Regions from separate parts of the Kurthia sp. FSL E2-0154 genome, predicted to be linked through region 1. Evidence: a T-box and tRNA genes for the amino acid it is inferred to sense, from the RefSeq annotation. Region 1 holds a T-box; the other holds one or more tRNA genes.
The links. A T-box is a leader RNA that pairs with one kind of tRNA and senses whether it is charged. The one in region 1 lies ahead of ileS (isoleucine--tRNA ligase), so its partner is inferred to be a tRNA-Ile.
Positions count from the first base shown of each region.

Region 2: it encodes a tRNA-Ile, which carries the amino acid that the T-box ahead of ileS (isoleucine--tRNA ligase) is inferred to sense. The anticodon was not compared.

Region 1 covers NZ_JBBOPO010000001.1:332,293-346,177, forward strand. Annotated here, with positions in the region: gene mraY (phospho-N-acetylmuramoyl-pentapeptide-transferase) at 1-720, shown strand, start outside; gene murD (UDP-N-acetylmuramoyl-L-alanine--D-glutamate ligase) at 722-2,080, shown strand; gene MHB75_RS01565 (cell division protein FtsQ/DivIB) at 2,093-2,842, shown strand; gene ftsA (cell division protein FtsA) at 3,156-4,445, shown strand; gene ftsZ (cell division protein FtsZ) at 4,503-5,651, shown strand; gene MHB75_RS01580 (YggS family pyridoxal phosphate-dependent enzyme) at 5,821-6,513, shown strand; gene MHB75_RS01585 (cell division protein SepF) at 6,516-7,031, shown strand; gene MHB75_RS01590 (YggT family protein) at 7,044-7,304, shown strand; gene MHB75_RS01595 (YlmH family RNA-binding protein) at 7,388-8,176, shown strand; gene MHB75_RS01600 (DivIVA domain-containing protein) at 8,269-8,778, shown strand; T-box leader at 8,831-9,059, shown strand; gene ileS (isoleucine--tRNA ligase) at 9,134-11,905, shown strand; gene lspA (signal peptidase II) at 12,078-12,554, shown strand; gene MHB75_RS01615 (RluA family pseudouridine synthase) at 12,554-13,474, shown strand; gene pyrR (bifunctional pyr operon transcriptional regulator/uracil phosphoribosyltransferase PyrR) at 13,694-13,885, shown strand, end outside.
Region 2 covers NZ_JBBOPO010000001.1:1,719,303-1,729,249, reverse strand. Annotated here, with positions in the region: tRNA gene MHB75_RS08525 (tRNA-Gly) at 1-25, shown strand, start outside; tRNA gene MHB75_RS08520 (tRNA-Leu) at 31-119, shown strand; tRNA gene MHB75_RS08515 (tRNA-Arg) at 146-222, shown strand; tRNA gene MHB75_RS08510 (tRNA-Pro) at 227-303, shown strand; tRNA gene MHB75_RS08505 (tRNA-Ala) at 326-401, shown strand; tRNA gene MHB75_RS08500 (tRNA-Met) at 429-502, shown strand; tRNA gene MHB75_RS08495 (tRNA-Ile) at 514-590, shown strand; tRNA gene MHB75_RS08490 (tRNA-Ser) at 615-707, shown strand; tRNA gene MHB75_RS08485 (tRNA-Met) at 742-818, shown strand; tRNA gene MHB75_RS08480 (tRNA-Asp) at 828-904, shown strand; tRNA gene MHB75_RS08475 (tRNA-Phe) at 935-1,010, shown strand; tRNA gene MHB75_RS08470 (tRNA-Gly) at 1,016-1,089, shown strand; tRNA gene MHB75_RS08465 (tRNA-Ile) at 1,094-1,170, shown strand; tRNA gene MHB75_RS08460 (tRNA-Asn) at 1,181-1,257, shown strand; tRNA gene MHB75_RS08455 (tRNA-Ser) at 1,261-1,351, shown strand; tRNA gene MHB75_RS08450 (tRNA-Glu) at 1,356-1,427, shown strand; gene MHB75_RS08445 (D-alanyl-D-alanine carboxypeptidase family protein) at 1,676-2,254, shown strand; gene MHB75_RS08440 (dipeptidase) at 2,538-3,476, shown strand; gene MHB75_RS08435 (isochorismate synthase) at 3,574-4,962, shown strand; gene menD (2-succinyl-5-enolpyruvyl-6-hydroxy-3-cyclohexene-1-carboxylic-acid synthase) at 4,952-6,679, shown strand; gene menH (2-succinyl-6-hydroxy-2,4-cyclohexadiene-1-carboxylate synthase) at 6,667-7,488, shown strand; gene menB (1,4-dihydroxy-2-naphthoyl-CoA synthase) at 7,507-8,325, shown strand; gene MHB75_RS08415 (NtaA/DmoA family FMN-dependent monooxygenase) at 8,387-9,691, opposite strand; gene MHB75_RS08410 (3-oxoacyl-ACP reductase) at 9,723-9,947, opposite strand, start outside.

The DNA.
Region 1 (13,885 bases):
CTAATCGTATTACTTGGTTTTGGTATTGTTGGATTTTTAGACGATGGATTGAAAATTATTTTTAAAAGAAATTTAGGTTTAACATCACTTCAAAAGTTAATTGCTCAAATCGTTATTTCAGTATTAGCCTATTTCTTATTAAAAGGAACTGGCTTTGCAAATGAATTATCAGTACCTTATACAGAAATCGTATTAAACTTTGGTACGTTTTATATTTTATTTATGGTATTTTGGTTAGTTGGATTCTCAAATGCTGTGAATTTAACAGACGGATTAGATGGTTTGGTAGCAGGTACAGGTGCAATAGCCTTTGCAGCTTTTGGTGTAATTGCTTATGTACAAGACCAAACAGACTTATCGATTTTCTCTTTTGCAGTGGCGGGAGCGTTGTTAGGATTTCTAATATTTAATAAAAACCCTGCCAAAGTATTTATGGGGGATACAGGTTCACTGGCACTTGGTGGTGCGCTTGGAATTGTATCGATTTTAACTCATCAAGAGTTATTACTTTTATTAATTGGTTTAGTGTTTGTAGTTGAAACAGCCTCTGTTATGTTACAAGTTGGAAGTTTTAAAATTCGTAAAAAACGTATTTTCAAAATGGCTCCAATTCATCATCACTTTGAATTATCAGGTTGGTCAGAACAGCGTGTTGTTGTGACATTCTGGGTTGTCGGAATCATTTGTGCGTTAATTGCAGTGCTACCGGAGGTTTTATAGCATGAAAATGGTTGAATCGATGAAAGATAAAAAAGTACTTGTACTTGGCCTTGCTAAAAGTGGGGTAGCCGCTGCGAAACTTCTTCACAAGTTAGGTGCTTTTGTAACAGTAAATGACGCAAAGCCTTTTGAAGAAAATCAAGATGCGCAATTATTATTGCAACATGGTATTACAGTTATTTGTGGACATCACCCAAAGGACATACTTGATGATGGTTTTGAATTAGTCGTTAAAAATCCAGGTATCCCATATACAAACCCAATCATAGAAGATGCATTAATGCGTAAATTACCTGTTTGGACAGAGGTTGAGCTCGCTTATCGTATAAGCGAGGCGCCTATGATTGGTATTACTGGCTCAAATGGCAAAACAACAACCACTTCTTTATTATTTGAAGTATTAAAAGAAGGGAATTTACATCCATTAATTGCTGGGAATATTGGTACAGTTGCTTGTGGTGTTACAGCAGAAGCGACAAAAGATGAAGTGGTTGTAACAGAATTATCTTCTTTTCAATTAATGGGTACAGAGCAATTCAAGCCGAAAATCGCTATTTGGACAAATTTATTTGAAGCACATATTGATTACCACGGTACGATGGAAGACTATGCAAAAGCAAAATTTAATGTAACGCGTAATCAAGACGAAAGTGACTACCTGATTTATAATGCGGATCAAGAGATTGTTGTAAATGAAGTAATGGCTTCTAAAGCTACAAAAATTCCATTTTCATCTACCCGTATTTTAAAAGATGGTATTAGTGCAGATGATGAAATGATTTATTGGATGGGTGAACCTTATTTAGAACGCTCTGTAATTGCATTACCAGGTAAACATAATTTAGAGAACGTACTTTGTGTAGTAGCAACAGCTATTTTAATGGCGTGTCCAAAAGAAGCATTAACACACGTGCTGCAAACTTTTGCAGGTGTAGAGCATCGCACACAATTTGTTGGTATGTATAATGGACGGAAATTTTATAATGATTCCAAAGCAACGAATACATTAGCAACAAAAAGTGCCCTTTCAGCTTTCCATACACCAATCATTCTTCTAGCAGGCGGACTAGATCGAGGACATTCATTCGAAGCCCTACGACCATATATGAATAATGTAAAGGCTGTAGTTGTATCTGGTGAAACAAAAGAGCGATTTGCTGAATTTGCAAACTCTTGTGGTGTATCGGTAATTGAAACAGCTGAAATTATGGAAGATGCTGTGCCAAAAGCATACGCGTTATCTGAAGAAGGAGATACCATTTTATTATCTCCCTCATGTGCGAGTTGGGATCAGTATCCAAGTTTTGAAAATCGCGGCGAACGTTTTGTTGAAGCGGTAAAAAAATTAAAAGTAAATTAAGGAAGTGAGACAATGCAAAAAATAATTGAATTAAAAGAGCATCAAAGTGCGATTATTGAGCGAAGAAAAAAACAGAAAAAACGTAATATAATCACACTATTCATTATTCTCGGCATTGTCTTACTTATTTTAGTGTATGTGCAATCACCATTAAGTCATATTTCAAAAGTAACTATAAAAGGGAATCATTTTGAAACAAATCAATATTACATAGAAAAAAGTGGATTAACTGTTGGAGATTCATTGTGGGGATTTAAAAAAGATCAAGTAGTACAAAATTTAGAAAAGCTAGATTTTGTAAAACAAGTAACAGTCGAAAGAAAATGGTTAAATAGCGTAGCGATTAAAATAAAAGAGAATCGACGAGTAGCTATTCTAAGAACGAGTAATGCACAATATTATGTACTTGAAAACGGTGAACTGTTACCTGGTAGAATTAAACCGAAAAGTTATGAGTTGCCTATTTTCTTAAATTTACATGACGAAAAGCAACGCAAAGAACTAGTGAAACAATTAATGCAATTGTCGCCAGATTTATTGCAAATGATTTCTCAAATCGAACCAGCACCTACAAAATCAAATCCAGAATTATTAAAGATGTATATGAATGATGGATTTGAAGTGCGAATTGATATTCCAAAGATTGCATCAAAAATGAAGTACTATCCTTCAATTATTGCGCAATTAAATCAAAATAAAAAAGGTGTTATTCATTTGGAGATTGGTGGCTATTATAATTCTTTTAAATTAGAATATAAATAGACTACCTATCCAGAATATCTTTTTTTAAAAATCTATGGAATAATATGAGTAACCTAAAAATTATTTTTCTATAAGTGTGTATAAAAGAGTTTTTTAGGGTATAGAGTAGTGGTGCTTTGTCTTAATGTATGTGTTAGATATAAAGTACAATCTTCAGCATAAGTTAGTGCTAGGGTTTAAGTCGTATTTGTTTTTATTTGTTTAATCGACAAAAACCCTAATAATGTGGTAAAAAATCCTAAAGTTACTTAGACAAATATAACAATATACAATAAAATATAAAATAAAGAGAAATAAGAGGAGGTGCTATTCATTGAGTCAGTCAGAATTGTTTGTTTCATTAGACATTGGTTCAAGTTCTGTAAAATGTATCATTGGTGAAGTTGTAGATCAAACAACCATCCATATGATTGGTGTAGGTAAAGAGAAATCTTCTGGAATTAAAAAAGGAAGTATCGTCGATATTGATGCAGCAGGTCAATCGATTCGAAAAGCCATTAACCAAGCCGAACGCATGCTAGGTATTAGCGTTAAAAAAGTTGTAGTAGGTATTCCAGCAAATCAAGTAGCACTCCAAAAAGTAAAAGGTGTCGTTGCAATTAGTAACGATAATCGTGAAATTACAGATGAAGATTTAGATCGTGTAATGGAATCTGCAGAGTCAATGGTAGGGGCACACGGTCATACAAGAGTGGAGCTTATTCCAGAGCAGTTTATTGTTGATAATTTGCCAGAGATTAGCGACCCACGTGGTATGTTAGGAATTCGTTTAGAGATGGATGCTACAGTTGCAACATCTCCAGATACGTATTTACATAATATAGTACGATGTGTAGAAAGAACTGGAGTTGAAATCCAACAAATTTATTTACAGCCACATGTATCAGGCTATTATGCATTGACAGAAGATGAAAAGTCACGTGGCACATTATTTATTGATATGGGTGCAGATACAACAACAATCGGTGTTTATAAAGACAGTCGCTTTACGAATGTTGCGATGATTCCAATTGGTGGCGAAAATATTACAAAAGATTTGTCAATTATTTTAAAAACATCAATGGAACAAGCAGAGAAAATTAAAAAAGATTATGGTCATGCGTTTTATGATACAGCTTCTGACCATGAAATGTTTACAGTGCCAATCATTGGAACAGATTCTAAAGAGCAGTATAGCCAACGATTTATTTCAGAGATTATTGGAGCTCGTGTAGAAGAAATTTTTGACTTAATTTTAGACGAACTATATGCACAGCAAGTAGAAGATTTACCAGGTGGTGTCGTTATTACTGGTGGTGTGGCAAAGCTAGAAGGCTTACAAGAGTTAGCAACAGAGAAATTACAATCAAGCGTTCGATTATATACACCAACTCAAATTGGTGCGCGCGATCCTGAGCTATCGGGAGCAGTTAGTTTGATTCGCTATGCTTATAAAGATAGTGAATTTTATAATGATTACTCTGGAGAAATGTCAATCGAGGTTCCAGAACCAGAAGAACCACGGAAAGAACGCAAAGCTAAAGAGTATGACGACGAAGAAGCACCACCTAAAGAAGGTATTGTTGGTAAATTGAAGCGACTTGTAAATAATCTAATCGAGTAAAGATAGAGAAACGAACTGAATATTTCTACAATGATAAGCAAAAGAGGAGGAAATGGCATGTTAGAATTTGATACAAATGATGATGCACTAGCCGTAATTAAAGTAATTGGTGTTGGCGGCGGTGGTAATAATGCTGTAAATCGTATGATTGAGCATGGTGTTCAAGGTGTAGAATTTATTGCTGTTAATACAGATGCACAAGCATTAAAGCTATCAAGTGCTGAAATAAAATTACAAATTGGTGCTAAATCAACACGTGGATTAGGTGCAGGTGCTAACCCAGAAGTTGGTAAAAAAGCAGCGGAAGAAAGTAAAGAACAATTAGAAGAAGCATTAGCTGGAGCAGATATGGTATTTGTTACTGCTGGAATGGGTGGTGGTACGGGTACTGGTGCGGCACCTGTTATTGCACAAATTGCTCGCGATTTAGGCGCTTTAACAGTAGGTGTTGTTACACGTCCATTTACATTCGAAGGTCGTAAACGCCAATCACAAGCATTAGCTGGTACACAAGCAATGAAAGAAGCGGTAGATACATTAATCGTTATTCCAAATGATCGCTTATTAGAAATTGTTGATAAGAGTACACCAATGCTTGAAGCATTCCGTGAAGCTGATAATGTACTTCGTCAAGGGGTTCAAGGTATTTCGGATTTAATCGCTGTACCAGGTTTAATTAACTTAGACTTTGCAGACGTAAAAACGATTATGTCTAATAAGGGCTCAGCATTAATGGGTATCGGTGTAGCCTCGGGTGAAACACGCGCTGTAGAAGCGGCGAAAAAAGCTATCTCAAGTCCATTACTTGAAACATCCATTACAGGTGCAAAAGGCGTTCTAATGAATATTACGGGTGGAGCAAGTTTAAGTTTGTTTGAAGTACAGGAAGCGGCAGCAATCGTTGCATCTGCATCAGACGAAGATGTTAATATTATCTTCGGTTCTGTTATTAATGATGACTTAAAAGATGAGATTGTTGTGACAGTTATTGCAACAGATTTTAATGAAGCAGCTGTTGTGCCAGATCCACGTCAAATGATGCGTCCGGGTCTGAATCAGACTGCGCGCCCACAACAAGTACAACAGTCACCTCAACCAGTACAACAACCGGTTCAAGAAGAGACAGCAACAACTTCAAATAATACGATGTCTGAAGATACGTATGAAATCCCAGCATTTTTAAGAAATCGTAAAAATCGCCGATAAAGTAATATAGGTGAGTATCATTTTGAGCCAACAAGTGTTGCACACTAACATTTGTTGGCTTTTATTACAAGCACATAACAGTGTAGACATATAGGGTGCTATTCATTGAAATCTCTTTATATGCTTGATACAATGAGACTATAAGTAACTTTGAAAAGTTGGGAAGAATATGAAAACAATTACAGAGAATCTAAAAAATATTCAACAACATATAATAGAGGCAGCTGAAAAGGCGCAGCGTAATACCGAGGATGTTCAAATTATTGCAGTTACAAAACAAGTATCAATTGAACGCGCGCAAGAAGCAATTAGCAATGGTTTGCGACATTTAGGTGAAAACCGCCCTGAAGGATTGATTGCTAAAGAAGAAGTAATTGGTAAACAAGCGATCTGGCATTATATTGGTTCTTTACAAACTAGAAAAGTGCGTAAAGTAATTAATCAAATTGATTATTTACATTCATTAGATCGTCTTAGCTTAGCAGAAGAAATTGAAAAAAGAGCAAATCAAGTAGTAAAGTGTTTCGTACAGGTCAATGTTTCAGAAGAAGAAGCTAAGCATGGTTTAAGTGTAGAAGAAACGATTCCATTTATTAAAGATTTAGCAGCATATTCTAAAATTCAAATTGTAGGCTTAATGACGATGGCACCAAATACAGAGGATGAAGAAATTATTCGCTACACATTTAAGGGTTTAAAAAAATTACAACAACAAGTCGTAGATTTACAAATCCCGTATGCGCCATGTTCAGAACTTTCGATGGGTATGTCGAATGATTATGCAATTGCAATTGAAGAAGGCGCAACCTTTGTGAGAATTGGTACGGCTTTAGTTGGAAGTGAAGGAAGTGTTTCGGAGTGAAAATGAAAAATGTCGTTAAAAACTTTTTTAGACTAGATGATGAAGAGTTCTATGAAGAAGAGGAAACAACATCGACACAAGTAAAATCAAAACAACAACCAGAAGCACAACCACCTGTTCAAGAAGTATCAAAGAATGCAATGGCGATTCCAAATCGACCACGTCCGAATAAGTCAAAAAAGCCGACAGCAGTACCAACTGTTATTGAAAATGAGCAGGTAGGCTCGATTCATAACGTGGTGAGTTTTACACAAAAAACATCAAAAGTGATTTTATTTGAACCATTTTCTTATACAGAAGTAGAAAATATCGGAGATTGTTTAAAAAATAAACGAGCAGCAGTTGTAAATTTACAGCGTATTGATAAAGTACAAGGAAGTCGTATGATTGATTTTCTAAGTGGTGTCATTTTCGCTTTAAATGGTGATATTAAACAAGTCGGTTCAAATATATTTTTATGCACACCTGATAATGTTGAAGTAGATGGGACTATTTCAAATTATCATTTTGATGATTAGAGGAGATATTACATGTTAATAAACGTAATTAATATCGCGTTTGAAATTTATTTTTATGTCATTATTGCTTATGTATTGATGTCATGGTTACCGGCATTACAAGAGTCTACTTTTGGTCAAGTGATTGGCAAGATTGTTGAACCTTATTTGGAAATTTTCAGAAAGATTATTCCACCGATTGGTATGATTGATATTTCACCAATTGTTGCAATCATCGCACTGAATTTTATTCAACTTGGTGTAATCAAAGTATTGTTTTATCTAATGTATTAAATAGAATGTTGAAGGGTGACCTTTTCACAGTATCGTTCGTAAGTCACTATACTGAGAGAAGGTCACTTTTTTGAGGTGAAAACATGGAAGAAATTTTACAACACTTTCGAGAAGATGAGCAGCCTTTTGTTATTCAAGCGAAAGAATGGATTGCAGATGTGGCATTAAGATATACACCAAAACTAACCGCTTTTTTAGATCCACGCCAAATTGCTATTATTACATCTTTAGTAGGTCAAAATGGTGATGTAAAGATTCAAACATCTGGTGGTTTTGTAGAAGCAGAAAGACAGCGTGTGCTGCTATACCCAGATTACTTTGAGCCAGAAAAGAATGATTTTGAGTTAGTGGTATATGAATTACGTTACCCCGCAAAATTCTTACAATTAAAACACGGTGATGTTTTAGGTGCGTTAATGGCATCAGGTTTAGATCGTGGTAAGTTTGGGGATATTAGAATAGATGGAGAAAAAATCCAATTTGTTATACAAAAAGCATTTGCATCCTTTATTATGGTTAATTTAGAGTCCATTCATAAAGCGAAGGTTCATTTAATGGAAGTGACAGAAGAAGCTCATTATCTTTTGCCACAAGATCAATGGACGGAACAATATGATACGGTATCTTCGTTACGTTTAGATACAGTAATTGCATCTGTTTATAAAATATCACGTCAAAAGGCATCCCAATTGATTCAAGCTGGAAAAGTAAAAGTGAATCATCAGCAACAAGAGCAAGGAACAATGGAGTTAGAAGAACAAGATTTAATCTCAATTCGGGGGTTTGGTCGCTCTATGATTCGTTCAATCGAAGGACGTACAAAAAAAGATAAAATTCGTATTGTATTTGGGAAATTAGAAAGAAAAAGATAAAAATTATAAAAAATAATAATAGTAGATGAAGTTATACCTAATGAGGGGTATAATAAACCTATCTATATTGACAGGAAAAAGGGGAGAAAAATATGCCAATATCACCAATCGATATACATAATAAGGAATTCAACCGCGCGTTTCGTGGATATAATGAAGATGAGGTTAATGAATTTTTAGAACAAGTCATGGAAGATTTGAAAGTCATTTTAGACGAAAAAAAGGAATTGGAAAACCGTCTGGTATCGATGAATGAGCAAATTGGTCATTATAACTCTTTAGAAGATACACTTCAAAAGTCGATTATTGTGGCACAAGAAGCGGCTGAAGAAGTGCGTCGTAATTCACAAAAAGAAGCGAAGTTAATTGTGAAAGAAGCAGAGAAAAATGCCGATCGCATTGTGAACGAAGCACTTTCAAAAGCGCGTCGCATTGCGATGGAAATTGAAGAACTGAAAAAACAATCAAAAGTATTCCGCAATCGCTTTAAAATGATTGTAGAAGCACAATTGGACTTAATCGAGAATGATGATTGGGATCATTTGATGGAATATGAAGCAGATACATCAGAGCTAGAACATTTAAATTTACCACAAGAATAGTTGAGTACTACTTGACGAATGCGAAACGTTTTTTTATAATCGCATTATATGTATAAAAGTATTGATAGAGACAGTATTTTATGAGAGCAGTAAAGCGATTCGAGGATAGTGTAAGCTCGGACAACGTAATCATAAGAGAAAATCACTCTTGAACTAGATTGCTGAACAGATTTAGTAAGCAATCTCGGGCGCACACCGTTACTGTGTTCTAAGAGGCAAATTAAGTAGAATTAGTTTGCAACTAGGGTGGTACCGCGAGAATACTCCTCCTCGTCCCTTTGGGATGGGGAGTTTTTTTATTTCCTGGGAAATTTCCTAGGGAAAATATGAGATGAATTAGAGGAGGAACTTCAATATGGATTATAAAAATACACTATTGATGCCAAAAACTGATTTCCCGATGCGTGGAAATTTACCAAACAACGAACCAAAAATCCAAGATAAATGGAACGAGATGGATATTAATAAACTTGTTCTTGAACGTACAAAAGATCGTACACCATTTATCTTACATGATGGACCTCCGTATGCGAACGGCGATTTACACATGGGTCATGCTTTAAACAAAGTATTAAAAGATATGATTAACCGTCACCGCTCAATGACAGGTTATTTTGTACCGTACGTTCCTGGTTGGGATACGCATGGTTTACCAATTGAACAAGCATTAACTAAAAAAGGACATGACCGCAAAAAAATGTCGGTAGCAGAATTCCGTGAGTTATGTATGCAATATGCATATGAACAAGTAAATAACCAACGTGAACAATTCCGTCGTATTGGTGTTCGTGGTGATTGGGAAAACCCATATATCACATTAAACCCTGAGTTTGAAGCTCGTCAAATTGGTGTATTTGGTCGTATGGCTGAAAAGGGTTATATCTATAAAGGTTTAAAACCTGTTTACTGGTCACCTTCAAGTGAGTCAGCATTAGCAGAAGCTGAAATCGAATATGCTAATGTAACATCACCATCAATTTATGTAGCATTCGCTGTAGAAGATGGAAAAGGCGTTGTGAACCAAGATGAAAAGTTCATCATCTGGACAACAACACCATGGACAATCCCAGCGAACTTAGGTATTTCAGTAAATCCTGAATTCACCTATATTGTAGTGAAAGCAAACGATCAAAAATATATCGTAGCAAAAGATTTATTAGAGGACGTTGCACAAAAACTAGGTTTTGAAAATGTGGAGATTGATCGTGAAATCTCAGGTGCAGATTTAGAAAACGTAACAGCGAAACATCCTTTATTTGACCGCACATCATTAGTGATGTTAGGTGACCACGTAACAGCAGAAGCTGGTACAGGGTGTGTTCATACAGCAACAGGCCATGGTGAAGATGACTATCAAGTTGGTAAACGTTATGGTCTTGAAACATTATCAATCGTTGATAACAAAGGTATGATGACAGAAGATGCAGGTGAATTTGCTGGTTTATTCTATGAAAAAGCAAATGGACCAATCTGTGATAAGTTAGAAGAAGTAGGTGCTTTATTAAGCAAAACATTCTTCGAGCACTCGTACCCACATGACTGGCGTACAAAAAAACCAGTTATTTTCCGTGCAACACCACAATGGTTTGCATCAATTGAAAGTTTCCGCGGCGAATTATTACAAGCGATTCGTGAGACAAACTTCACACCTGTATGGGGCGAAACACGTCTGTATAATATGATTCGTGATCGTGGTGACTGGTGTATTTCTCGTCAACGTACATGGGGTGTTCCAATTCCTGTATTCTATGCTGAGAACGGTGAAGAAATTATTACAAAAGAAACAATTGAACACGTACAAAACTTATTCCGTGAACACGGTTCAAATATTTGGTTCCAAAAAACAGCAAAAGAGTTATTACCAGAAGGCTTCACACATCCTGGTTCACCAAATGGTGAGTTTACAAAAGAAAATGACATCATGGATGTATGGTTTGATTCAGGTTCAACACATCAAGGTGTATTAGATGAGCGTCCAGAATTACGCTACCCAGCTGATTTATACTTAGAGGGTTCTGACCAATATCGTGGTTGGTTCAACTCGTCATTAATCACATCGGTTGCAATTAATGGTCACGCACCTTATAAAGGTTTACTATCACATGGTTTCGTACTAGATGGTGATGGTCGTAAGATGTCTAAATCACTTGGTAACATCATCGCGCCATCTAAAGTAATGAATCAATACGGTGCAGATATCCTACGTCTATGGGTTGCTTCTGTTGACTATACAGCAGACGTTCGTATCTCAATGGATATGTTAAAGCAAGTTTCGGAAGTATATCGTAAAGTACGTAATACGCTTAAATTCTTACATGGTAACTTACACGACTTCAATCGTGAAACAGACTATGTAGCATATGAAGATTTACGTGAAGTAGATCAATACATGTATATGAAGTTACAACAGTTCATCAAAACAGTTCGTGAAGCATATGATGCATATGAATTTGCAACAGTGTATAAAGCGATGAACAACTTCATCTCATCTGATTTAAGTTCATTCTACTTAGATCTTGCGAAAGATGTTGTCTATATTGAAGGTTATGATCAACCAGCTCGTCGTGCGATGCAATCTGTTATTGCGGATACATTAGATGCATTACTAAAACTATTATCACCAATCATTCCACATACAGCGGATGAAATGTGGTCGTATTTAGAAGAAACAGATGTACCTTCTGTTCAATTAACAGACATGCCAGATGCGGTTGAAAAAGCCAATTTCGAAGCATTAGATGAAAAATGGTCACGTATTATGGAAATTCGTAGTGTTGTGTTGAAAGCACTTGAACAAGCGCGTAACCATAAAGTTATCGGTAAATCACTTGAAGCGAAAGTAACAGTTTACTGTGATGAGCAAACAACAGCATTGCTACAAGACCCTACAGTTAACTATGCGCAATTAAGCATCGTTTCTCAATTTGTAGTAGGTGGCTTAACAAGCGAAGCACCTGATAGCGCTATAGAGCAAGATGGTATTGCGGTAACAGTAGAAAAAGCTGAAGGTGAAAAATGTGAGCGTTGCTGGACAATTTCAGAAACAGTTGGCTCTAATGAACAACACCCTACACTTTGCGCACATTGTGCAGAAGTAGTAGAAGCTTATTACGTAGAAGCTGAATAATAAGAATTTAAACATCTTCCTATAATCGTTCATTCGGTTTGGGAAGATGTTTTTCTTTGTGTGCAATTCGTGAAAGAAGTAGAACATGAATAAAAAAATCTTTCGGTTATTTCTCAAAAAGTGAATGGGTATGGTAAAATGAGTAACATATTGTATAGACGGAGGAAACAAGGTGTTTAAATATTATCTTATTGCATTATTTGTTATTGTGTTAGACCAAGTAACGAAGTGGTTTGTAGTAGACAATATGGAACTTGGACAAGAAGTGTCGGTATTTGACCCATATTTATCTATTTATTCGCATCGAAATCGCGGCGCTGCGTGGGGAATTCTACAAGATCAATTCTGGTTATTCGCCATCATTACAGTAGTCGTGGTCGTAGGGATTATCTATTTTTACCATAAAGAAGCAAAAAGAAAACCGTTATTACAGGCGAGTTTAATGATGCTTTTAGGTGGTGCAATTGGTAACTTTATCGACCGAGTATTTCGTGGAGAAGTTGTCGATTTTGTCAGTGTATTAATCCCAGGAATCAATTATCAATTCCCGATTTTTAATATTGCAGATGCAGCGTTAACGCTCGGCGTTATTATGTTAATTATATATATTCTTTTCGAAGATCGAAAAGTAAAGAAAAAGGTGAAGTAATGTCAGAAACATTTTTAATTACAGCAGAACAAAAAGGTCAACGTCTTGATAAAGTCTTAGGAGCTTTACAAGAAGAATGGTCGCGTGGTCAAATTCAAACATTTATTGATGAAGGTCATTTATTAGTAAATGGAGAAAAAGTAAAAAAAACATATAAACTAAAAGAGAACGATGAAATTGTCGTGAATCCACCAGAACCAGAGCCGCTTGAAATTTTAGCAGAAGATTTAAACTTAGAAATCGTTTATGAAGATGCAGATGTATTAGTTGTGAATAAGCCAAAAGGTATGGTTGTTCATCCAGCGCCTGGTCATACAACCGGTACATTAGTGAATGGTTTAATGCATCAAGTAACAGATTTATCAGGTATTAATGGTGTGATGCGTCCAGGAATTGTTCACCGTATTGATAAAGATACATCAGGTTTATTAATGGTTGCTAAAAATGATTTAGCACATGAGTCGCTTGTACAACAACTAGTCGATAAGTCTGTAACACGTCGTTATATTGCATTAGTTCATGGTCATATTCCACATGATAAAGGTACAATTGATGCACCAATCGGACGTGACAAAAAAGACCGTCAAAAAATGGGCGTTGTAGATGAAGGAAAGCACGCTGTAACACATTTCCAAGTGATTGGTCGCTTTGGTGTAGACTATACATTAGTACAATGCCGTCTTGAAACAGGTCGTACACACCAAATTCGTGTGCATATGAACTACATCGGCTATCCATTAGTAGGCGATCCGAAATATGGACCGAAAAAGACAATGGATATCGGTGGTCAGGCATTACACGCAGGTGTACTTGGTTTTGTTCATCCACGTACGAATGAATATTTAGAGTTTGAAGCGCCAATGCCACAAGAGTTTGACGCATTATTGAACGAACTAAAATCTTCATACGATAAAAAATAAAAAAGCAATTGACACTTTAAGTCATAGAGCATATACTGATAACAGTGAAAAACTAATATTCACCTTTAAAGACAGTCCAGAGAGGCTGAAAAGGATGCGAAGAATGTGGGATTACTGTATGCGTACAGTGTATTTGACATATCTATAAGTATACCTATAACCTCTCGGGCATAACGCTCGGGAGTTTTTTTTATGCCACGAAATAGGGAGGTAATAACCGTGACAAAAAAAGCAGAAATTCTTGATCAAGCAGGTATGAATCGTGCTTTAACACGAATTGCACACGAAATCATCGAACGCAATGAGGGTATTGATGAAGTGATTTTAGTTGGAATCAAAACACGCGGTGCATACTTAGCGAAACGTTTAGCACAAAAAATCAATACGATTGAGAAAAAAGAAATTCGTTCA
Region 2 (9,947 bases), 1.4 Mb from region 1:
AGTTCGAACCTCGTCTTCCGCTCCAAATATGCCGGGGTGGCGGAACTGGCAGACGCACAGGACTTAAAATCCTGCGGTGAGTGATCACCGTGCCGGTTCGATTCCGGCCCTCGGCACCATTTTTTAAAAACCGTATATTATTTTTGCGCCCGTAGCTCAATTGGATAGAGCGTCTGACTACGGATCAGAAGGTTGTGGATTCGACTTCTGCCGGGCGCACCATTTCCGGAATGTAGCTCAGCTTGGTAGAGCACTTGGTTTGGGACCAAGGGGTCGCAGGTTCGAATCCTGTCATTCCGACCATTAACAACATACCCATTATATTGGGGCCTTAGCTCAGCTGGGAGAGCGCCTGCCTTGCACGCAGGAGGTCAGCGGTTCGATCCCGCTAGGCTCCACCAATTTAAAACTTTAACCAATATTATTATGGCGGCCTAGCTCAGCTGGCTAGAGCGTCCGGTTCATACCCGGGAGGTCGGGGGTTCGATCCCCTCGGCCGCCATATTACCTAAAGGACCTTTAGCTCAGTTGGTTAGAGCAGACGGCTCATAACCGTCCGGTCGCAGGTTCGAGTCCTGCAAGGTCCACCAAGTAAGAACTTTATATACTATCTCGGAGGAATACCCAAGTCTGGCTGAAGGGATCGGTCTTGAAAACCGACAGGCGGGTCAAACCGCGCGGGGGTTCGAATCCCTCTTCCTCCTCCATATTAGCCATACCATACAATATAAATATTATTATCGCGGGGTGGAGCAGTTCGGTAGCTCGTCGGGCTCATAACCCGAAGGTCGCAGGTTCAAATCCTGTCCCCGCAACCAATTAAAAATGGTCCGGTAGTTCAGCTGGTTAGAATGCCTGCCTGTCACGCAGGAGGTCGCGGGTTCGAGTCCCGTCCGGACCGCCATTTTTACAAAATATACATAAATACAATCATGGGTTTGTAGCTCAGTTGGTAGAGCATTAGATTGAAGCTCTAAGTGTCGGCGGTTCGATTCCGTCCAAACCCACCATGATTGCGGGTGTAGTTTAGTGGTAAAACCACAGCCTTCCAAGCTGTTGTCGGGAGTTCGATTCTCCTCACCCGCTCCAAAATGGGCCTATAGCTCAGCTGGTTAGAGCGCACGCCTGATAAGCGTGAGGTCGATGGTTCGAGTCCATTTAGGCCCACCATTTATATGATTCCGTTGTAGCTCAGTTGGTAGTAGCATCTGACTGTTAATCAGAGGGTCGCAGGTTCGAGTCCTGCCAACGGAGCCATATGGGGAAGTACTCAAGTGGCTGAAGAGGCGCCCCTGCTAAGGGTGTAGGTCGGGCAACCGGCGCGAGGGTTCAAATCCCTCCTTCTCCGCCATATTGGCCCCTTGGTCAAGCGGTTAAGACACCGCCCTTTCACGGCGGTAACACGGGTTCGAATCCCGTAGGGGTCATACTAATAATCGATTGCATATTATATGCAATCGATTATTTTTTTGTTTTTTAAATTATTTGGTCGGGTATTCTAACAAATATCTAGTATTAATTGAATATATGAAGTAACAGCGGTTATTTTATCTGGATGCATTATTGCCATAATGCAAGTTCAGGAGTTATTTGCCAATGAAAAAACCATACCGATTGTTATGAAAAAAATATAGAAGAAGAAAATAAAGTGCTACTTATTCAAAATAAAAATACCTTGAAAAAGAATATTAAAAGTAAAGAAGCTCTTTTAATTAACTTAAATACGAATCAAGTACTTTATGCAAAAGAAGCTGAAAAAAGAGCTTATCCAGATTCTTTAACTAAATTAATGACTGTTACTGTTGCATTAGAGAATATTCCGAATTTACAAAATAAAGTAACCGTTCCGAATTCAATTTTTGATTATATTCAACAAACAAACGCTTCGATTGTTGGATTTAAGCCTAATGAAAAAGTGAGAGTTGAAGATAGACTTTATGGTGTTATGTTACATTCAGGAGCAGATGCATCTTTAGCTATTGCAAAATATGTTGTAGGTGATGAAAAAAACTTCGTTCATTTAATGAATGAGAAGCTAAAAGAACTTGATATGAATCAAACTCATTTTGAAAATGTTGAAGGTCTCCATCATGGTAATCATTATTTAACTGCATATGATTTAATGAAGTTGCTTCAATATGGAATGAAAAACATAACATTTAAAGAAATCTTCTCTGCTAAACAGTATGGTGTTCAAAAACGTATTTACGTCCTCAAGGGTTTTCATTCTCAAGCACACTGTTTAATAAAATAAACTCTAATAAAAGTGTTCTTTTACATTTGTAGGTGAAAAAACAGGATATACATTAGAGAGTGATTTGTCACTTGCTTCAGTTGCTAATAAAAAGGGGAAGGGGCTGCAAGTGGAGAACCAATGCACATTGTAGATGCAACAACATTATATTCTGCTATTAATAAAAGTCGAAACGATGTCGTTACAGAACGATATTGTTTTGACTTTTTTCTTATATTTACTAGAACAATGTCTAAAACATCTATATAGTTAAAGTAATGGAATAGTAAAACGAGGTGTAAGAATGGAAATAATTGATTTGCATTGTGACGTTCTTTATACATTATCACAAGCAGAAGCACCAATCTCTTTTAAAAACAATGAGAAACTAGAAGTAACGTTAGAACAATTAAAAAAGACAAATACGAAATTACAAGTATTTGCGATTTTTATAGACGATACACTAAATGAAAATCAACGATACTTAGAAGCGATTCGCCAAGTAGAAATTTTTCATCAGGAAATCATAACACCTTATGAAGAAATGGTACACATTACAGATTGGAAACAACTACAACAATTACAACCAAATCAAATCGGTGCTGTTCTAAGTTTAGAAGGCTGCGATGCAATTGGTTCAGATCTGCGAAAACTCCAAACATTTATAGATGCAGGCATTTTATTATGCGGTCTAACATGGAATCATGAAAATGCAGTAGCTTATGGCGCTGAAGAGAATCCAGCAATGGGGATTAAACCTTTTGGTCGAGAAGTCATTGCTTTATTAAATGCACATCACATTATTATCGATGTATCGCATTTAAATGAACAGGGTTTTTGGGATACGTTGCAAGAAGCAAAGTATGTGATTGCTAGTCACTCAAATGCACGTGCTATTCAAGATCATCCACGTAATTTATATGATCAACAATTAAGAGCAGTTGCTGAAAAAGGTGGGCATGTACATTGTGTATTCTATCCTCCTTTTATTAGCAATGAAGCATCTGTGACAATTGATGACTTAGTAAAGCATATTAAACATCTTGCTAAAATTATCACACCATCTAGAGTTGGTCTTGGCTCAGATTTTGAGGGAATTGATTTGTATGTTGAAAATCTGACGAGAACAGAGGAAATACCGAATCTTTTACAAGCATTAGAGGGTATTTTTACAACAGAAGAAATAAAAGGAATTGCAGCTGAAAACTTTCAACATTTTATTTCTAAAATCGAAAGAAGCTAGGATTTATTATGTGCTGAATAGCTTATAAAGTTGTATGATAGTATATGAAGTAAGTATGTACGAGTAGATTTAGAATCTACTGACGGAGGTAATTTTGATGAATCGTAAATTGTCGACGATAAACGGCGATCTAAGTAAAACTGATCAGTCGACAGTCCACTTTTATATTGAGTCGAAAGAGTTAGAAACACAATCTACTTTAGTATTTTTTGAAATCGGCGAAGAAAAGTTTAAGGGACAATGTTTTTATTGGCAAAACAAAGATAAAGATTTCACTTTAGTTGGGCTAGGTCATGCTTATACAATTAAAAGTAATGATGCAGATGCTCGCTATGAAGATGTTGAAAAAGCATGGAAGCATTTGATTCATTCAACATCGTTAAAAGGAATTAAACAACAACCCATTCTATTTGGTAGCTTTACCTTTGATCCGAAAAAAGGTGTATCGGATGAATGGGCGAATTTTTCGCATGCGAATTTCGCACTGGCAAAACACCAATTAGTAGAGTCAAATGGACGTTTTTATATGAACACGCATCTTGTATCAGATGAAGTCATTACAGATGAAGATATTGAGCTTGCACGAGAAGAACGAGAAGCATTGCTTGAACAAGCGAAAGGACGTACATTAAAGACGTATATCAAACCACATGTTGTATTAACAGAAGAACCGTATAAAGAGGAATATCTTCAATCTATTACACAAGTAACAAATCAAATCAAAGCAAAACAAGCAGATAAAGTCGTGATTGCGCGCTCACTTGCGCTGACGTTTGACAAAGAAGTAAATACGTCGAATTTATTAGCGCAACTTTCAGAAGAACAACCAGAAAGTTATTTATTTGCACAGGAGCAAGGGCAAGACTTGTTTTTAGGTGCCACACCTGAGCGACTAGTTTTTGTAAATCATAAAAAAGCGTATTCATCTTGTGTAGCGGGTTCAATTCGACGTGGTACAACGGTTCAAGAAGATGAGGAGTTTGGACGTATTCTTTTAAATGATACGAAGAATTTACAAGAACATCAGTATGTTGTAGATATGATTTCAAATTCATTTAAAGAAACGTGTGAACAGTATACGTTACCAAATCATCCAGATTTATTAAAGATTCGTGATATTCAGCATCTTCATACGCCAATTGAAGGTATTTTAAAAGAAGATGCGACAATCTTACAAATGGTTGAAAAATTACATCCAACGCCTGCGCTTGGAGGGTCACCACGTGAAGTTGCGATGGAGATGATTCGCCAGTATGAACCGATGAATCGTGGTGTATATGCAGCACCAATTGGTTGGCTTAACGCAGATGGCGACGGTGAGTTTGCTGTTGCGATTCGTTCAGCATTATTACAAGATAAAAAAGCTTATTTATATGCAGGCGGCGGCATTGTAGCAGATTCTGAACCACAAAGTGAATACGAGGAAACATTGGTGAAGTTTAGACCGATGTTACGTACATTAGGAGGAAAGTTGAATGATGAATAAGCAAATTCTATCGGATTATGTTTATCGAATCATCGGCTCATTAGCAGAGTCTGGCGTAACCGATGTTGTTATAAGTCCAGGATCACGTTCGACACCTCTTGCTTATGGGTTTGCATCTTCTAAAGAGTTTAACGTAGTTCGACAAGTAGATGAGCGCTCAGCAGCCTTTTTAGCGCTAGGTATGGCGAAAACAAAGGCGAAGCCTGTTGTGTTACTCTGTACATCAGGGACAGCAGCAGCCAACTACTTTCCTGCGATTGTAGAAGCATATTATGCACGAGTTCCACTTATTATTTTAACAGCAGATCGTCCGCATGAACTGCGCGACGTCGGAGCACCGCAAGCGATTAATCAACCGGACTTATATGGACATCATGTGAAATGGTCTGTTGATTTACCAATTCCAGACGAATATGAAGCGACACTGCCTCATATTGAACGTCATATTGCACGCGCTACAACTGTGTCGATGGCTTCTCCTAAAGGACCTGTACATTTAAATATTCCTTTTAGAGAACCGCTTTTGATTGATTTTCAAGATGAATTACCAAAGCCAACTTTTCATCAGTCATTTACTGCGAAACTCGTACCAAGTAATGATGCACTACAATTTTGGAAAGAGGCTATTCAACAAGCTAGAAAAGGTTTTGTTGTAATGGGGGAATTAGCAGAAGGTACAGATTTAAACGAAGTTTGGTCATTTATTCGTACATTAAAGTGGCCTGTATTAGTTGAAAGTTTATCGCAGCTACGTACCCAAGTGCCAAATGACTGTAAGCATTATGTGATCGAACATTATGATAGTATCTTAAAAAATGATGTATTTAAAAAGAACATGCATCCAGATACGGTCATTCGATTTGGTGCGCAGCCTGTTTCAAAGCCGCTAACACTATTTTTAAAAGCCGTGAAACCTCGTACTTTTATTACAGTAGATGAAGATAGTTTATTTAGAGATCCGTTAGGTGTTACAACTACACACATTCAAGCAGAAATCGATTCTTGGATGTCTGATTTTAATGTAGATGAGATGAACTATGATGTGGAATATCAACAAATCTTTACACGAGCAAATGAAATTGCATGTCAACATGTCAAAGCCTATATTGCTCAAGAGCATGATGAAGGTGCACTGGCAGGAACGCTGTTTGAATGTTTACCAGATCAAAGTGATTTAGTTGTGAGCAGTAGTATGCCAATACGTGATGTAGATACATTCTTCTATCAAACTGAACGTAATATTCGTATATTTGCGAATCGTGGTGCAAATGGTATTGATGGTGTTGTATCTACTGCAATTGGCGCACAATTAGGTACGATGCGCGACACGTACTTATTAATTGGTGATTTAGCATTTTTACATGATGCGAATGGTTTGCTTGCGAGTCGTTATCAAGATACACAGTTAACGATTATTGTGATGAATAATGATGGTGGCGGTATTTTCTCTTATTTAGCACAATCATCTATTGAAGCACATTATGAACAATTATTTGGTACACCTACAGGGCTTGGCTTTGAAGAATTGGCACGTATGTATGATGCACAGTATGAGCATGTTCATACGAAGGAAGAATTTAAGTCTGTTTTACAACAACCGAAAGAAAAAAATCTTCGAATCATTGAAGTACAAACGAATCGTGAAGAGAATGTTGTCACACATCGTAAACTATGGGCAGGCATGAATGAGGAGCTTAATCAATTATGGCAAGTGTAATAACGAATATACGTGGCATTGATGTACATTATGAAGTACATAATGCCCGACAAGAGCAAACAATTGTCTTTTTACATGGCTTTACAGGTAGTACACGCACGTGGGATGAAGTGATTGAACAACTTCCTGCTACACATCGTCTGATTACGATTGACTTAGTTGGACATGGTCAGACGGATGCACCGAAGTTATTGCGCTATTATTCTATGCAAGAACAAGTTGAAATATTAGAAGCCTTCTTTGAATGGAAACAAATCGAACAATTCGATTTAATTGGTTATTCAATGGGAGGACGTGTGGCGTTAGCTTATGCAATGAATTATCCACAACGTATTCATACGCTAATTTTAGAAAATGCGTCACCAGGTTTAAAAACAATTGAAGAGCGAGAGCAGCGTATTCAGTTGGATCATTTACTGGCAGATCGAATTGAACAGCGAGGTATCGTGGATTTCGTTGATTATTGGCAAGATATCCCGTTATTCCAAACACAAAAGTTATTATCTGAAGAAAAGCAACATGCGATTCGACAGGAACGCTTGAATCAACAAGAGATTGGTTTAGCGAACAGTTTACGTGGAATGGGAACAGGGCAACAAAATTCATATTGGTCGGAGTTGTCAAAATTCGAGAAAAATGTGGTATTATTAAATGGAGAGCTTGACTTGAAGTTTATAACAATCTCTGAGCAGATGAAGGGACTATTTCCAAATGCTCAACAAATTGTTGTACCAAAAGTTGGGCATGCAATTCATGTGGAAAATCCACAATCTTTTGCTACAATAGTAAAAGAGCAATTACATCTATAATAGTAGGAGGAGTTCATAATGACTCGTCAATGGGTAACAGAACATGTCTATGAAGACATTAAATATGAATCATACAATGGAATCGCAAAAATTACGATTAACCGTCCAGAGGTTCGTAATGCATTCCGTCCAAAAACAACTGCTGAAATGATTGATGCTTTCACACGTGCGCGTGATGATGCGAAAATCGGTGCAATCATCTTAACAGGTGAAGGCGAAAAAGCATTCTGTTCAGGCGGTGACCAAAAAGTACGTGGTAACGGTGGTTATGTAGGTGACGATAATATTCCACGTCTAAACGTATTAGATTTACAAACATTAATTCGTAAAATTCCAAAACCAGTTGTTGCGATGGTAGCAGGTTATGCAATCGGTGGCGGACACGTATTACACGTTGTTTGTGACTTAACAATCGCAGCTGATAATGCACGCTTCGGTCAAACAGGTCCTCGCGTAGGTTCATTTGACGGTGGTTACGGTGCAGGTTACTTAGCACGTATTATTGGTCATAAAAAAGCACGTGAAATTTGGTTCTTATGCCGTCAATATGATGCACAAGAAGCACTTGATATGGGCTTAGTTAATACAGTAGTACCTTACGAGCAGTTAGAAGACGAAACAGTGAAATGGTGTGAAGAAATGCTTGCACTTTCACCAATGGCTCTTCGTATGTTAAAAGGCGCGTTCAATGCAGATTCAGACGGTCTAGCAGGTATTCAACAACTTGCAGGTGACGCAACACTTCTTTACTACACATCAGATGAAGCAAAAGAAGGTCGCGATGCATTCAAAGAAAAACGTCAACCAGACTTCGGTCAGTTCCCACGTTTCCCATAGAACTTAAATAATTATAAAAAGTAGCGTAGACCTTTGGATGGTTTACGCTACTTTTTTATTATCATAATCCCATGCGTTCGCGGAATGTATGCTCTGTGTAAGCTTTTCTAAAAATATCTCTTTTTTGCATTTCAGGAACAATCATGTCAACAAAATCTTCTAAACTATCAGGTAATATTGGAGGCATAAGGTTAAATCCATCAGCTACGCCTTCCTTAAACCATATCTCCATTTGATCAACAATTTCCTGTGGTGTACCAATCAATGTACAATGTCCACCACCAGCATTCAAGTAACCGAGTAATTCTTTCACAGTTGGATCAGTATCACGAATGATTTCTAGAATCGTTTCGTAGCGTCCCACAGGTCCATTGAATGCTTCTACAGGAGGTAATGGAGGGACCTTTTCATCAACATTCCAATTTGAGCAGTCTTGCTGAATAAATGAACTTAATTGTTTTAAAGCAACTTCAATTGGGAGAGCTTGGTCTATAGCTTTTTTTTTAGCTAAAGCTTCTTCATGTGTATGACCTACATATGTTACTAATCCAGGTAAAATTTTAATATGTTTCTTAGAGTTAGATGATTTTTCAATTGCGTCATTTAATTTATGTCGAAAATTTTTAGCTTGCTTGAGATTCCATGAGACTGAATAGACTACTTCCGCATGATTAGCCGCTAAAGCAACGCCCTGTTTTGAAGCACCTGCCTGCATTTTGACCGGTGCACCTTGTGGACTTTTTGGTACAGTAGAAGGACCTGCAACTTGGAAATAATGACCACTGTGATTAAAAGAGTGAATATTTGAAGTATTGATGATTTTATTTTCTTCACGATTATGGACGAAATCGCAAGCATCCCAAGATAAAAATAGCTGATCCATAAGTATCGAAAACTCTTCAGCTTTTTCATAGCGTTGATTATGGGGTGGTAATGCCTCCATACTATGATTACGAGCTTCATTGTCACTCATTGATGTAACGAGATTCCAACCTACGCGCCCTTCGGTAAGATGATCTAAACTTAATAGCTGTCTAGAAGCTGTATAGGGATTAGAAAAAGTACTTGAAATAGTGGCAACTAAACCAATATGATGGGTTACTTGAGAAATAGCTGTTAAGTTAATTAGTGGATCAAACCAAAATGCAGGCATGACTTGTGCATCATTTGCTGGAAAAGCATGATGATCTGCAAAAAATACAGCGTCTAACAATCCTTTTTCCGCTAGTTGAGCTAATTCTTGATAATAAGAGATACTTCCAATATCCTCAATGCGTGAATTGTCCATTAGCCAAGCTGCTTGATGATGACCACAACCATATAGTAAAACACCTATATGTAACTGTTTTTCTGTAGTTTTTAACATGATTTACACCTCGATTTATTTTGGATAGAGATTAGTTCATTGTTAAACCACCATCTACTGTAAAGTTCTGTCCTGTAATTCCATGTGCTTTTTCGGAACATAGATACGCTACCATATTGGCAACATCTTGTGGTGTGGTTACTTTTCTTAAAGGTGTAGATTGAGAGATTAAATCGAATACTTCAGGTGTTGTAACAGCACTGGCATCTGTTGTTTTTAAAAGACCTCCTGAAACAACATTTGCTCGGATGCCATA